Regions from separate parts of the Vogesella sp. EB genome, predicted to be linked through region 2. Evidence: riboswitches for the same ligand, from Rfam matches in the RefSeq annotation. Region 2 holds a riboswitch; the other holds the start of a gene.

Region 1 (7,254 bases), on a different contig from region 2:
AGCAGTCCAGCACCGCCAGCACCGGTACGCCGAAGTGGCGGGCCAGATCGGCGCTGGACGGCTGGCCGTCGTACAGCCCCATCACGCCTTCGATCAGAAGGTAGTCGCACTCCCGCGCCGCCTCGGCCAGCAGCGCGTGGCATTGCGCCTCGGTGCACATCCACAAGTCCAGCACGTCCACATCGCCACCGCTGGCGGCGGCCAGCAGCATCGGGTCGATGAAATCGGGGCCGGTCTTGAACACGCGCACCCGCTGGCCGGCGCGCGAGAGCTTGCGGGCGAGGGCGGCGGTGACGGTGGTCTTGCCTTGGCCGGAGGCGATGGCGGAGAGGAGAAGGGCTTTGCAGCTCATGGGCTTGCTTTCATTTCGATGGGCGGGGCAGGTCACGCATGGGTGTGCCGTTGCCGGCGCGATGGCGATGGCCGGCAAGGTGGCCGCAATGCGCTTGCGGCCAACCTTGCGCCGGAAACGGGCCGGCGTGATGGTGTATCGGGGGGTTACCACTCGATGCCGGGTTGGGCGGCGATGCCGGCGGCAAACGCGTGCTTGACCAGCGTCATCTCGGTGACGGTATCGGCGGCGTCGATGATCGCCTGCGGTGCGCCGCGGCCGGTGACGATGACATGCTGGCCCGGCGGGCGGGCGATGATGTCGTCGAGCACGTCTTCCACATCCAGATACTTGTATTTCAGCGCGATGTTCAGCTCGTCGAGCAGCACGAGACCGATGGCCGGGTCCTGCAGCATCTGCCGCGCTATTTCCCACGCTTCGCCGGCGCGGGCGACGTCGCGCTCGCGGTCCTGCGTGTTCCAGGTGTAGCCCTCGCCCATCGCGTGGAACTGCACCTCGTCGGGGAAGCGGCGCAGGAAGCGCTCTTCGCCGGTGGACATCGCGCCCTTGATGAACTGCACCACGCCGACCTGCATCTCGTGGCCGAGGCCGCGCATCACCATGCCGAAGCCGCTGGAGCTTTTGCCCTTGCCGTTGCCGCAGTTGACAATGAATACGCCGCGGTGCTGGTCGGCGGCGGCGATCTTGGCGTCCATGATTTCTTTCTTGCGCGCCATGCGCTCGTTGTGGCGCTCGGTGCGGCCCTGGTCTTCGGTGTGGCTCATGATGGGTGTCCGGGTAAGAAGCAGGGGTGGCCTGCGTGGTGGAGTCGGGTTAAGGGGTAGCCGAGCACGGCGGCGAGGTGCTCGGCGTTAAGTTCGGCCAGCGGGTACTGGCGGTGCTGGCCGTGCTCGTCGAGCAGCAGCGCATGGCTGGCGCAGGCCGGGGCCAGCTGCAGGTCGTGGCTGACCAGTAGCACCGCCTTGCCCTGCGCGCACCAGCGGCCGATCTGCTGCTGCAGCGCGGCCTGGTGGGCGAGGTCGAGCGAATTGGACGGCTCGTCGAGCAGGATCAGCGGCGCATCCTGCGCCATCACGCTGGCCAGTGCCACGCGCTGGCGCTCGCCGCCGGACAAGGCCTGCAGTGGCCGTGCCGCCAGACGGCCAAGGTCGAAGGCGTCCAGCGCGGCGGCGATGCGTTGCGGGTTGTCGCCGGCGTCCGGCCAGGCAAAGCGCGCGGCGGCGACGGCATCCTGCACCGCGTAATCAAAGGCATCGTGGCTGGCCTGCGGCAGCATGGCGAGGCGTTGTGCGCGCTGGCGCGGCGTCAGCTGCGGCAGAGGTTGGCCGCACAGGCGGATGTGGCCGCCGTCGGCGCGGCGCAGCGCCGCCAGCGTGGCCAGTAGCGTGCTTTTGCCGCAGCCGTTGCGGCCGGCGATCCACCAGCATTCGCCGGCGCGGACCTGCCAGGTGAGCGGCTTCAGCAGCGTGCGGTGGCCATGGCGAAGGGTGAGCTGGTCACAGTGCAGCATCAGGCTAGCCTCCGGCGGGTGCGTTGCAGCTGCCAGAACAGCACCGGCACGCCCAGGAGCGCGGTCAGCACGCCGACCGGCAGCTGCATCGGCGCGACGATGGTGCGCGCCAGGGTGTCGGCCAGCACCAGCAGCGCGGCGCCGCTGAGCACGGCGGCAGGGATCAGCCGGCGCAGGTCCGGGCCGCACAGCAGGCGGCAGGCGTGCGGCACCATCAGGCCGATGAAGCCGATGCTGCCACCCTGGCTGACGGCGCTGGCGGTGAGGATGGCTGCCAGTACCAGCAGCAGGCGGCGCAGCATGGCCACCGGCACGCCCAGCGTCAGCGCGTGGTCGCCGTGCAGCGCCAGCAGGTTGATCGCCGGCGCCTGCCACCACGCCAGCAGCGCGGCCGGCAGCAAGGCCAGCCACGGCCACGGCCGCAGCGGGGTGCCGGCGATGTCGCCGACCAGCCAGAACACCATGCCGCGCAATTGCGCGTCCGGCGCAATGGTGAGCAGCAGCGAGATCAGCGCACCGCAGGCGGCGGACAGCAGCACGCCGGTGAGCAGCAGTAGCACCGTGCCGCTGCTGCGCGCGAAATCGCGGCGCGCCAGCAGGAACAGCAGCGCCGACAGCGTCAGCGCGCCAGCGACCGCGGCGCTGTCCACCTGCCACAGTGCCAGCCCCAGCCACAGCGCCAGCAGCGCGCCGACCGAGGCGCCGCCGGAGACGCCCATCACGTAAGGATCGGCCAGCGGATTGCGCAGCAGTGACTGCATCAGTACGCCGGCCAGTGCCAGCGAGGCGCCGGTGACCCAGGCGGTCAGCGCCCGTTCCAGTCGCAGGCTGAGCAGGGTATCGGCCAGTTGGCTGCCGTGGCCGCTGGCGGCCAGCCACAGCTCGCCGGCGCCCAGCGCGATGGAGCCGCTGCTGCAGGCCAGCAGCAAGCTGCCGCCACTGAGTAGTGCCAGCAGCGTCAACAGGGGCAGGGTGGGTAAGCGCAGGGCGCCGCGCAATGGGCGGTCCAGCGTCAGGCTGTGGGACATGGGCGCGATATCGGAATCGCGGAAGGGGCAGGCGTCAGGCGCACGGATCAGCAATCTGACCGGATGCCGCCCTCCGCAGCATGTGTCGGGACGCACTGACTGGCAGTGCGCGCGTTCGCCGTGGCCGGTATCCGGGCTGGTTTCGCCGTCTGCCCGCCTTCCCGTGATGACTCACAGTGGCGATGGGCAGGGCGGTCATGACGGCAGGGCCGGCAGACCTTAGAACCTGTTCAAATCCTCGCGAGCTCACGCGAGACAAGTCAAAAACGACTGAGAAAGTGGCATTTGTTACTAATATAAACAAGCATGCCGAAGTCGTTTTTAATGCCGTATCGCCCCATTGGGAGCTGTCGCAGCAGACATTGAACAGGTTCTTGAAGAAACGCACCGTTGCGGGGGCAGCACAGGGGTCACCTGTTTCCCGTTTAACTTGCCGGCGTGCGCCGGCGAAGCACCAAGGCAGTCGGCGATTTTAGCAGATCGGCAGCCCATGCTGCCGGCTTTTATATTTTCAAAAGGAATAACAAAACAAAAAATAATTATTTTTGGAAATATAGTGGCGCGGTTATGGTGACGGCAGAATCTTTCCATACCTTGGGGGCAGCAGCATGGCGCACGATTTTTCTGGCTTCGACTACATCATCCAGCCGGGCTGGAACAATTCCGGCCCCGAGCACTGGCAGAGCCACTGGCAACAAACGTTGGCCGCAACGCGGGTGGCCAACCACGACTGGCAGACGCCGCAGCTGGACGACTGGCTGGTGGCACTGGACGCGGCGGTGGCGGCCGCCACGCAGCCGGTGATCGTGATCGCGCACAGCCTCGGTTGCGCCACGGTCGCGCATTACGCGGCACGTTACGGCAACAAGCTTGCCGGTGCGCTGCTGGTGGCGCCGGCGGACGTCGAGCGCGCCAGCGCCCCAGCCGCATTGCAGCCGTTCGCGCCGCTGCCGGAGCTGGCGCTGCCGTTCCCGGCGCGGGTGGTGGCCAGCGACAGCGACCCGTTCAGCCTGCCGCTGCGCTCGGCGCGGATGGCGGCGTTGTGGCAAAGCCCGCTGCACTGGCTGCGCGACGCCGGCCATATCAATGTCGCGTCCGGCCATCGCCAGTGGCAGGACGGGCTGGCGCAGCTGGCGGTGCTGGTGGCCGATATCCGCCAGCAGCCGCAGCCGCGCGCCGCGGCGTACGCCTGAGCCGGCGGCCAAGCTTGGCGGCCAAGCGCTTGTACTGACGCGCGCGGCGCGGCAATGGGCGTGGCATTTGCGGCGGGCTTGGGCATAGAATTCAGTCATGCCCTGTCCCGCTGGAGCGCGTCATGCACCTGTTGGCCTTTGTTGACCATGTCGTCAGCGACATCATTACCCCGGCGCTGGACCCGCGTTTCGACATCGACCGGGTGACGCTGCTGTGCCACCGCGCTCACCTTGACCTCGCCTTCGACATCCTCGGCGTCTGCCAAAAGCTGCACCTGACCGCGGCGGTGGAGACGCTGCCGGCGGACAGCCAGCCGCTGGCGTTGCGGCAGCGGCTGCAGGAGCTGGTGCAGGGCGGCGTCTGTTTCAATATCAGCGCCGCGTCGCCGGTGCAGGCGGCGCTGGCCTACGATCTGGCGCGCGAACACCGGCTGCCGCTGATGGCGGTGGAACACGACAACGACCGCCTGATCTGGCTGCTCGGCGGCGAGAGCAGCCGCCTGCACAGCGGCACCGAAATCGCCGAAGGGCTGTCGCTGGAGGCTTATTTCGCGCTCTACGGCAGCCGCATCCTCGCCATCCACTACCGGCTGGAGCGGCGCAGCCCGCACCACGAGGATCTGGCGCGCGATCTGGCGGAACACGCCGCGCTGCGCCCGAAGTCGCTGTCGCTACTCAACCGGCTGTGCAACGACCTGGACGAGCAGCAATTCAGCCAGCACCCGCTGTCCAGCGGCGAACACGTGCTGTACGACTGGCTACTGGCCAGCGGCATGGTGGAGTTCCGCGACAGCGGCCACATGCGCTGCCTCGATCCGCGGGCGCGCTTCTTTCTCGCCGGCGGCTGGCTGGAGGTGTGGCTGCTGTCGCAGGTGGCCGAGCTGGCGCAGATCCTGCCGATCAGCGATGCCGCCGTCGGCGTCAAGATCAGCCATCACAATGTCGAGAACGAATACGACGTGGCGATCCTGTGCAACAACCACCTGTACCTGATCGAGTGCAAGACCGCCGCCCCCACCAGCTTCCAGCAGCGCGGCGTGGGGCTGGAAAACCTGTTCAAGCTCAACAGCGTTGCCGGTCTGGGCGGCCTGCACGCCAAGGCGATGCTGGCCAGCCTGTACGTGCCGACCGAAAGCGAGGTCGGCCGCGCCGAATCGCAACGCATCACGCTGCTGGCCGGGCCGCAGCTGCGCCAGGCGCGCGAGTACCTGCGCGAGTGGCTGATGAGCTGAGCGTGGCCCGGACTCGCGGTAATGCCGCGCCCTGTCGCATTCTCGGCCGCGCACAAGTCCGCATCCGGCGTCCCGTACTGCCACTGCGGCGCCAGCGGTGGCGGCCGTGCCACAGTGGCAAAATATGTCATCGTGTTTGTGAGAAAAAGAATTTTTTGTGACAGGCTTTCTGCTATCTTTGCCGCCGATCCCATTTCCCCGAACGGTTGCCATGCGCCTGATCCTGATGCTGCTGCTGGCCGCGGCCAACCTTGCCAGCGCCGACAGTCTGCTGATTGCCACCGAACACTTCCCGCCGTACCAGATCGAGCGTGAGCAGCGCGTCAGCGGCTTTGTCGCCGACAAGGTGATCGCGATGCTGCGCCAGGCCAATCTGCCGTACCGGCTGCGCGCCTATCCGTGGCAGCGCGCCTACAACACGGTGCTGGCAACGCCGCAGTCCTGCCTGTTCTCGGTGACGCGCACGCCGGAGCGTGAGGCGTCGTTCCAGTGGATCGGGCCGCTGACGCACAGCGAGTGGACGCTGTACGCGCTGCGCGGCCGCTTCATTTCATTTCGCAGCCTCGACGAGGTGCGCCACCTGCGTATCGGCACCTATTACGGCGACGTGCGCGACAGCTACCTGCGCCAGCACGATATGAAGGTCGATGCCGCGCCGCAGGACCGTGACAATATCGACAAGCTGCTGCAGCGCCGTATCGACCTGTGGGCCAGCGACCGCTTCACCGCCAACGGCCTGCTGCTGCAGCGGCAGCTGGACACGCGCATTGAGCCGGTGCTGGCCTTCAACCGTGTCGACTTGTACCTGGCCTGCAACCGCAAGCTGGACGCCAGTGTGGTGAAACAGCTGCAACAGGCGCTGCACATGCTCAAGCGCGACGGCAACTGGCGCGGCATCGAGCAGCGCTACGCGCGCTGGCCGGACATGCCGCAACACCAGCACTGAAAAACATTGCGGCCAACCTTGAACCAAGGTTGGCCGCAATGTTTTTCAGCGGGTGGGGCTCAGGCGTCGAGGCCGCTTTGCACCAGCTCGGCGGCACGGATCACCGCGCGCGCCTTGTTCTGCGTTTCCAGCCACTCCGATTCCGGGACCGAGTCCGCCACCACGCCGGCGCCGGATTGCACGTACAGCACCTCGTTCTTGATCACTGCGGTACGGATCGCGATCGCCAGGTCCATGTCGCCGGTAAAGCCGAGGTAGCCGACGGCGCCGCCGTACACGCCGCGCTTGGTCGGCTCGAACTCGTCGATGATCTCCATCGCGCGCACCTTGGGCGCGCCGGACAGGGTGCCGGCGGGGAAGGTGGCCTTGAGGATGTCGATGTTGGATACCTGCGGCTGCACCTTGCCCTCGACGCTGGACACGATGTGCATCACGTGCGAGTAGCGCTCGATGATCATGTTTTCGGTGATCGTCACGCTGCCGGTGTCGGCGACGCGGCCGACGTCGTTGCGGCCGAGATCCATCAGCATCACATGTTCGGCGATTTCCTTCGGATCGGCCAGCAGGTCTTCCGCCAGCGCCAGGTCCTCTTCGCGCGTCTTGCCGCGCGGGCGGGTGCCGGCGATCGGGCGCACGGTGACGGTGTCGTTCTCGCGGCGCACCAGGATTTCCGGCGAGGCGCCGACGACGTGGAAATCGTCGAAGTGGTAGAAGAACATGTACGGCGACGGATTCAGGCTGCGCAGCGCGCGGTATAGCGCCAGCGGCGATTCGGCGAACGGCATGCTCAGCCGCTGCGCCAGCACCACCTGCATGATGTCGCCGTCCAGGATGTAGTTCTTGGCGTCGCTGACCGCCTGCTTGAATGCGGCCTCGCCGTACTCCGACACCGCCTCGGTGGCGACCGACGGCAGCGACAATGGAATCGCCACCGGCTCGCGCAGCTTGTTACGCAACTGGCCGAGGCGAGCGTTGGCCTTCTGCAGCGCGTTC
Region 2 (7,254 bases):
CGACCAGCAACGGCCGCCGCCAGCGGCGGAAACCGTTGAGATAGGCCAGCGTGGTGTCGTAAAACCCCCCACCCTGCCCCATGCGATAGCCCTGCTCGTCCACCGCCAGCAGTGGCACGAACAGGATCTCCAGATCGCGGGCCCGCCAGTTGGCGCCGTCGAATTCCGGAATGCCGTAGCGGTTGTGATACCAGCGCCCGCGCGCATCCAGCACCGAAAACAGCATCTTGCGCCCGCGCAGCGGCAGCGCCGGCAGCGCCACGCGGCAGCCGTGCGCCAGCGCGCGCGCCATCAGCGCGTCCAGCCCCAGCTCCGAGCCGGTGGCGACATAGGCGCCGATGCGGCGGCCATGGCGGAAAAAACGGCGGGCATGGTAACTGATCGCCTTTTCGGCGTGATGGCGTTGTGCGGCAGGAATGGCTTTGCGCGCCTGGCGAATCTCGCGGCGCAAACGCGCCTTGTCAGCGGCAGCAGAGGATGTCATGGGCGGAAGGGGGAGTCCCCCGCGAGAGTCGATCGGGCCGAATTCGCTTGTACCCTGTTTCCAGGGGGGGTCGCCGGCCAGTAGCTTCGGGCACATCCGCAAAGGGACGCGACACACCTGCTACTCATGCTGACAACCAAAAGCGAACGCATTGGTACAAAGGAATTATGGGCCGTCTCGAACACCGCAGGGGATTGAACGGATATTCGTTTAGAACAGGTTTTGCTGGCTCTGGCGTAACGCCTCGTCAGCGGCCTCGCTCATGTGTTGTATTTTACGCCTGATTGTCGCCATCTCCAAGCCACCATCGCCGACTTTTACTTTCAGCAGGTCGTGGGCGATGTTGAGGGCGGCCATGATCGCGATCTTGTCGGCGTCGACGATGCGGCCGCCGCTCTGGATCGCCTGGATCTTGTCCGCCAGCAGGCGTACCGCCTGCTCCAGCGTGTCGCGCTCTTCCAGCGGCGTGCCGATGGTGAACTGGCGCCCGAGCAGGGTCACATCTACCTGTACGATCTCGCTCATTCGGCATCCTCCTGCGGCAGGCGCGTCATCAGCGCGGCAACGCGGTGGCGGGTTTCCTCCAGCGCGAATTTCATTTCGGCATTTTCCTTCATGGTCTGCGCCAGCACCTCGGCGAAGCGGCCATTCTGGTTTTCCAGCTCGTGGATGCGCGCAATCAGCGCCACCACACGGCCTTCCAGATAATCGAGTTCTTGTTCCATAGCGGCGAGGATAGCCAAGGGTAGTGGAGGCGTCAAACCGGGTCTGCCGCCGTCGCCCGGCACGGGCGCCCAGCGCAGCGACCGCCAAATTTTACGTCCTGCCGCGCGCCGATGTCAGCAAAATATGCCGCGGCGCAGCGAAATGGCCGCGCCGGCCTCAGCCCGCCGGCAAACGCTGCCGCGCGGCGTCGATCTGGCGGCACAGCTGGCGGGCGCCGTCGGCCAGCCGCGGGCCGGGGCGGCTGATGCTGTCCTCGGTTAGCAGCGACAGGTTGCCCAGCGCCACCGCCGGCAGTTGCGGCCAACGTTGCCAGTACGCCAGCTGCCGTTCCTCGAACGCCAGGATCAGCTGCGGCCGGCGCGCCAGCACCGCCTCGACACTGACCTGCGGCGCCGGCACCGCGGCATCGGCAAACACGTTGCGGCCACCGCACAGCCGCACCAGGCTATCGACAAAACTCAAGCGGCTGACGCTGAACAAGGGCGTGTCGCCGACCTGCACAAAGGTCGCCACCGGCCGCGCCGACGCGTAGCGCTGCCGTAGGCTGGCAAATTGCTGCTCGAAGCGCGCCGCCTGTTGCGCCGCGCCGCGCTGCTGGCCGCTGAGGCGCCCCAGCGCGCGCATCTCGCGGGCGATGTCGGCCACGTTCTGCGGCGCACTGATATACAGCGGAATGCCCAGCGCACGCAGCCGCGCCAGCTCGCGCGGATGGCTGCCATCGCGCCAGGCCACCACCAGCTCGGGGCGCAGGCGCAGGATCGCCTCCAGGCTGATGCCGCTGTAACTGCCGACGCGCGGCAGCTGCCTGGCGGCCGGCGGGTGGTCGCTGTACTCGACCACCGCCACGATCTGCGCCGCGGCGCCGATCGTGTACAGCGTCTCCACCGCGTGCGGCACCAGCACCACGATGCGCCGTGCCGGCGCCGGCAACGTCACCGTCTGCCCCAGCCCGTCGGTCACCGACAGCTGCGCGGCGGCCGGCAGCGCCCAGCCCGCCAGCAACGCCAGGACTGGCCAGCGCCTCACGCCGGCGCCTTCAGCGGCAAAGGTTGGCCGCACGCCACCAGCGTCACCCGCCGGCACAGCGCGGCGACGTCCTGGTTCAGCCGCCCCAGCTCGTCGACGAAGTGGCGGGTCTCGGCGCCGAGCGGCACCACGCCCCAGCCGATCTCGTTGCTGACCAGCAGCACCGCGGCCGGTGTCGCGGCCAAGGAATCCAGCAGCGCGGCGCGTTCGCGCTGCCAGGTGTCGGCTTGGAACTGGCCGTCGGCGTCGAAAAAGCGCATCAGCCACATGCCGAGACAGTCGACCAGCAGCAGGCTGCCGGCCGTCCCCTGCGCCGCGATCACCGCCGCCAGCCCCGGCCCGACCTCGACCAGCCCCCAGGCCGCCGGACGGCGTTCGCGATGATGGGCGATGCGCGCGGCAAAGCTGTCATCGTCGCGCCGCTCGGCGGTGGCGACGTACAGCACCGGCCCGTCGTGGGCCAGCGCCAGCTGCTCGGCATAACGGCTCTTGCCGCTGCGGGCGCCGCCGGTGATCAGATGCGTGGTCATGCTCAACTCCTGCCGGAAATCAAAAACGACCTGCCCGGCTGGCGGGCAGTCGTGTTGCGTTACACACCGGGGCGGCGCCCGACGGGCTTACTGGGCGTAGCGTACGCCGACGAACCAGCCGCGGCGAGGCTGATTGTAGTTCTGTACCGTCTGATAGTCCTTGTCGGCGACGTTGCTCAGTCGCGTGTTCAGCTGCCAGTGCTTGTCGAGCTGGTAGTCGGCGCCGAGATTGAGCACGCCGTAGCCACCCAGCACCTTGTCGGCGCTGTTGTCGGCATCGTCGTAGCGGCGGCCACTGGCGCGCCATTCCGCGCTGAGGCGGGTGCGGTCCAACTGCCAGCCGGCCGTCAGCGCGCCGAACAGCTTGGCGTGGCGTGCCAGTAGCTTGCCGGAAGGCTGGCTGCGCGGCCGCTGCGAGGTGATGCTGCCGGCGAGGCTGAAATCGCCCCAGCTGCGGCCGGCTTCCAGCGTCTGGCCGGTGATGCGCGCCTCGTCGATATTGACCTGCAGCCCGTCGGTCGCCGATTTGCTGGCGATCAGGTTGTCGATCCGGTTATCGAACACGATCACGCTGAAGTAGTCACCCTGCTGCCGCCACTTCAGCGACAGCTCGCGGTTGCGCGCCTCTTCCGGACGCAGAGCCGGGTTGCCGTGATAGCTGGCGCCGGAGCCGCTCCAGTACAGCTGGTTGAAGGTCGGTGCCTTGAACGCGGTGCCGTAGGCGGCGCCGAGCAACCACTGCGGTGTCAGCGCATAGCCGTAGCCAAGCTGGCCGGTGGCCTTGTCGCCGAACTGCGAGTTGTCGTCGTGGCGCAGGCTGCCCTGCAGCCGGTGCGCGCCGAAGCTGCCCTGGTAGGCGGCGAACAGCGAATCCACGTTGCGGCGGGTGCCGTTGAAGCTGCTCAGGGTCTCGATCTGCTGCTCGGTGCGCGCCGCGCCGAGGCTGAACTGGCCGACGCCCTGCCACTGCACGTCGTGCTGCCACTGCCATTCCTGCTGGCGGGTAGCGGCAATCGCGGACGGCTTGCTGAAGTTACCCTTGGTAAAGGTGTGCTGCCGGTCATTGGTCTCGGCGTAGCGCAAGGTACTCTGCCAGTTGGCCCGCAGCTGGTTTTTCAGCTCGATGCTGTGCCCCTGCAGGCGCGTGCGCAACTCGTCCGCCTTGTTGACGGTGGCGTCGTAGGCGCTGCTGGCCTCGGTCTGGTACAGGTTCAGCCCCAGGCTGTGGCCGGCGGCCAGCTCGTGCTGCACGCTGGCGAGATAGGTGGTGTTTTCATAGCCGTCACGGTCGGGGTTGTACTTGCCCGGCTGGAAGCTGCGCGAGGAAATGCCGTCGGTACGGTTGTGCTCCAGCGCGAGGTTGAAGGCAGTGTTGCCGGCCTTGCCGGACAGCCCGGCGCCGCTGCTGCGCTTGTGTTCGGCACCGATGCCGGCATGGAAGCTCAGTGCCGTCCCGCCTTCGCCGCGCTTGGTGAAGATCTGGATCACGCCGCCGATGGCGTCGGCGCCATACAGGCTGGAGGCCGGGCCGCGCAGGATCTCAATCTTTTCGATCGCCGCCAATGGCAGGTGTTCCAGCGCGGTGGCACCGGTGGTGACCGAGGCGATGCGCATGCCGTCGACCAGTACCAGCACGTGATCGGCCTTGGTGCCGCGCAGCAGCAGGGTGGCGGACTTGCCCTCGCCGCCGTTGCTGTAGGCTTCCACCCCCGGCTGGCGGCTGAGCAGCTCCGGCAGGCTCAGGCTACCGGATTGCTCGATTTCCTCGCGACCGAGCACGGTAACGTCGGCCAGCACGCGGCTGAGCGGGATCGCGCTGCGGGTGGCGGTGACCACCACGGTCTCGCCAGTGGTGACGGGATTGGCGGCCACGGCGGCATGGCCGGAGGCCAGCGCCAGCAGCGCGGCCAGGGTTTTGTTGTCAAACATGAATACACACTCCGGGATGAGAAAAAGGGAGTGCGGAGAAATCAGGACCAAAAGACACGCGCGCCGGCCGTTGCGGCAGGCGAACTGTCAGCTCGCCTCCCCGCGATGCTCCAGCAAGACGCGATTCCGCCGCGTCTGTTGCAGGCCGGTCTCCGGGCTTGGTCATGCGGGGCAACGCCTTCCCGTCCCTGCGGGACAGTGGCGAGTGTTGCACCTGGGGCGCGCCATGCGCGCCCAGACCTTACCGTTGCGGGGGCAGCACCGGAATTGCACCGGCTTCCCAGTTTCACCCGGCGCGCTTGGGGCACGCCGGACACCTGCAGGGGCGGGATTATACCTGCGTGCACTGCACAATACGTACCCCGCTGCAATTTACCGCCACCAGCCTTCGCTGCGGGTAACGGCATGAAAAAGCCCCCGTTGCCTCCCGACGAGGGCGGCGACAGGGGCGGATCTAGCCAACCGGGGCGGCGGCCGGCCGTGAACGGCTTAGTAGTTGACCGTCAGCGAAGCCTGCACGTTGCGGCCGGCAGCCGGGTACAGATCGTATTTGCCGGTCGAGCCAGTTGAGCCGGAGCGAATACCGTAAGTAGCATAACGGCGATCAAACAGGTTGTTGACGTCCAGCGCCACGCTCAGCTGCTTGCTATAGCGGTGGCTGAACTTGGCGTTAAGCACGGTATAGGCATCCAGCTGCTTGTCGAACTGGTTCGCCTGGTCGTTGTCCAGCCGCTGCTTACCGACATACTGCAGCTGCAGGCCGATGCGGCTGGCCTCCTGCGGCAGCCAGCTCAGGCCCAGCGTGGCCAGCTGCTGCGGCACCATCGGCACCTCGTTGCCGGCCAGCTCGACGCCACCCGCCGCACCCTGACGGAAGGTCGCCTGCTGCCAGGTCAGGTTACCGTTCAGCTCCAGGTTGGCCGCCAGCTGACTGCGCCCTTCCAGCTCCAGGCCCTGACGACGGGTCGGCGCCAGATTGACGTTGCTGCCAAAGAAACCGACCAGCTTGTTGAAGTGGATTTCATTGGTCAGGTCGTAACGGAACCACGCCGCGCGCAGCGCCTGCCCCCCCTGCTTCCAGTCCAGGCCGATTTCCTTGTCCTGCGAGGTCTGCGGCAGCAATGGCGAGGACACATAAGCCTGCTCGTCGGCATTGGCCAGACGGAAGCTGCGGCCAACCTTGGCATACGCCTCCAGCTGGCCGGTCAGTGCCTGACGGGCGCCCAGCTGCCAGGCGTGCAGCTCCTTGTTGCTCTGGTAGCTATTGGCAAAACCGGTGAAATCGACGGCGCTGTCCTCGATACGCTGTGTACGACCACCGATACTGATCGAAGTCCCGGCCTGCGGACGTAGCAGCACGTCGGCAAAACCGCCAACATGGCGCTGGCGAATGCGGGTCGACAGCGTCGCGGGGCTGCCGTTATTCACGTCCATATCGCTCTGCAGCGTATCGACGCCGAACACCAGCCGGTGACGACCCAGCTCCTGCTCGTAACGCAAACTGGCCGACTGTTCGTCCAGATCGCGCTGCTCCAGCCAGCCGGAAGCCTCGGACTGCGACTGCTTCGCGCGCGTGGCCACATCCAGCGACAGCATGCCTTCGCCCAGCGACTGGCGCGCCTGCACGCCAAAGGCATCGGTCTTGATGTCCATGTAGTCGTTCGGCTTGCTGGTGCCGCGCGGATCATTGCCGAACTCGTCGACGCCGGTAGCCGGGTTGACGCTACGGGCACCCGGCATGCGCAAGTCCTGGTTGCTGCTGCGCGCATAGAGGCGCACGTCGCCGCCCTGGTGGCGCACGGTGGCCGTCAGGCCGGCGCTGTCGTTGCGCTCGGCACTGTTGGCACGGTAATTGTCGCTGCTCAGCGACTTCACAAAGGCATCCAGCGCCACCTGCTGGCCGCTGAGGTGGCCGGACAGATCCAGCTTTTTCAGGTTGTAGCTGCCGGCAGTCAGCGTGGCCTGCACGCCGTTGGCGGCCTTGAAACCGCTGCGGGTGATGATGTTGACCACGCCACCGGTAGCGCCGCCGCCGTAGGCCACCGCGCCGCTGCCGCGTACCACCTCGATGCGCTCGATCTCGCTCAGCGGCACCACGCCCAGGTTCGGCGCGAGCAGATCATTGGTGTTCTGCTTGACGCCGTCGATCAGGATCAGCGTGTTGCTGATGCCGGTCATGCCGAAGCCGCGCAGGTCGACCATCGCGCTGTCGGCGGAGCCGGTGTTGTTGAACACGTGTACACCAGCCAGCGTCGACAACAGGTCCTGCACCGTGCGCGCGGTGCTGTTGGCAATGTCGGCGGCGGTAATAACCGACACGTTGACCGGCAGGTCGCTGACCTTGTCCGGGCTGCGGCTGGCGGTGACCACCACTTCATCCAGCTGGGTCACGGGGGTCGCGGCCAGCGCCAGCGGGCTACAGGCCAGCGCGACCAGCGCGGCCAGGGGTTTGTTGTTGAACATGAATACACACTCCGGGATGAGATAAAGGGAGTGCGGAGAAATAAGGACATACACCGGCCGTTGCGGCCAACGTTCTGTCAGATCGCCTCCCCGCGA

The links. Region 2 has a riboswitch for cobalamin ahead of ACG97_RS14050 (TonB-dependent receptor domain-containing protein). Riboswitches for the same ligand answer to the same signal wherever they lie in the genome.
Region 1: linked by a shared signal. The riboswitch ahead of ACG97_RS05640 (iron ABC transporter permease) and the one ahead of ACG97_RS14050 (TonB-dependent receptor domain-containing protein) in region 2 are both predicted to bind cobalamin.

The regions. Positions count from the first base shown of each region.
Region 1 is NZ_LFDT01000006.1:122,223-129,476, reverse strand. It holds gene ACG97_RS05655 (cobyrinate a,c-diamide synthase) at 1-352, opposite strand, end outside; gene cobO (cob(I)yrinic acid a,c-diamide adenosyltransferase) at 499-1,116, opposite strand; gene ACG97_RS05645 (ABC transporter ATP-binding protein) at 1,113-1,862, opposite strand; gene ACG97_RS05640 (iron ABC transporter permease) at 1,862-2,890, opposite strand; cobalamin riboswitch at 2,995-3,364, opposite strand; gene ACG97_RS05635 (alpha/beta hydrolase) at 3,499-4,083, shown strand; gene ACG97_RS05630 (Card1-like endonuclease domain-containing protein) at 4,206-5,315, shown strand; gene ACG97_RS05625 (ABC transporter substrate-binding protein) at 5,527-6,261, shown strand; gene trpE (anthranilate synthase component I) at 6,321-7,254, opposite strand, start outside.
Region 2 is NZ_LFDT01000029.1:22,149-29,402, forward strand. It holds gene ACG97_RS14025 (5-formyltetrahydrofolate cyclo-ligase) at 1-484, opposite strand, end outside; gene ACG97_RS14030 (cell division protein ZapA) at 695-1,009, opposite strand; gene ACG97_RS14035 (hypothetical protein) at 1,006-1,209, opposite strand; gene ACG97_RS14040 (cobalamin-binding protein) at 1,367-2,236, opposite strand; gene cobU (bifunctional adenosylcobinamide kinase/adenosylcobinamide-phosphate guanylyltransferase) at 2,233-2,766, opposite strand; gene ACG97_RS14050 (TonB-dependent receptor domain-containing protein) at 2,854-4,695, opposite strand; cobalamin riboswitch at 4,821-5,031, opposite strand; gene ACG97_RS14055 (TonB-dependent receptor) at 5,185-7,158, opposite strand.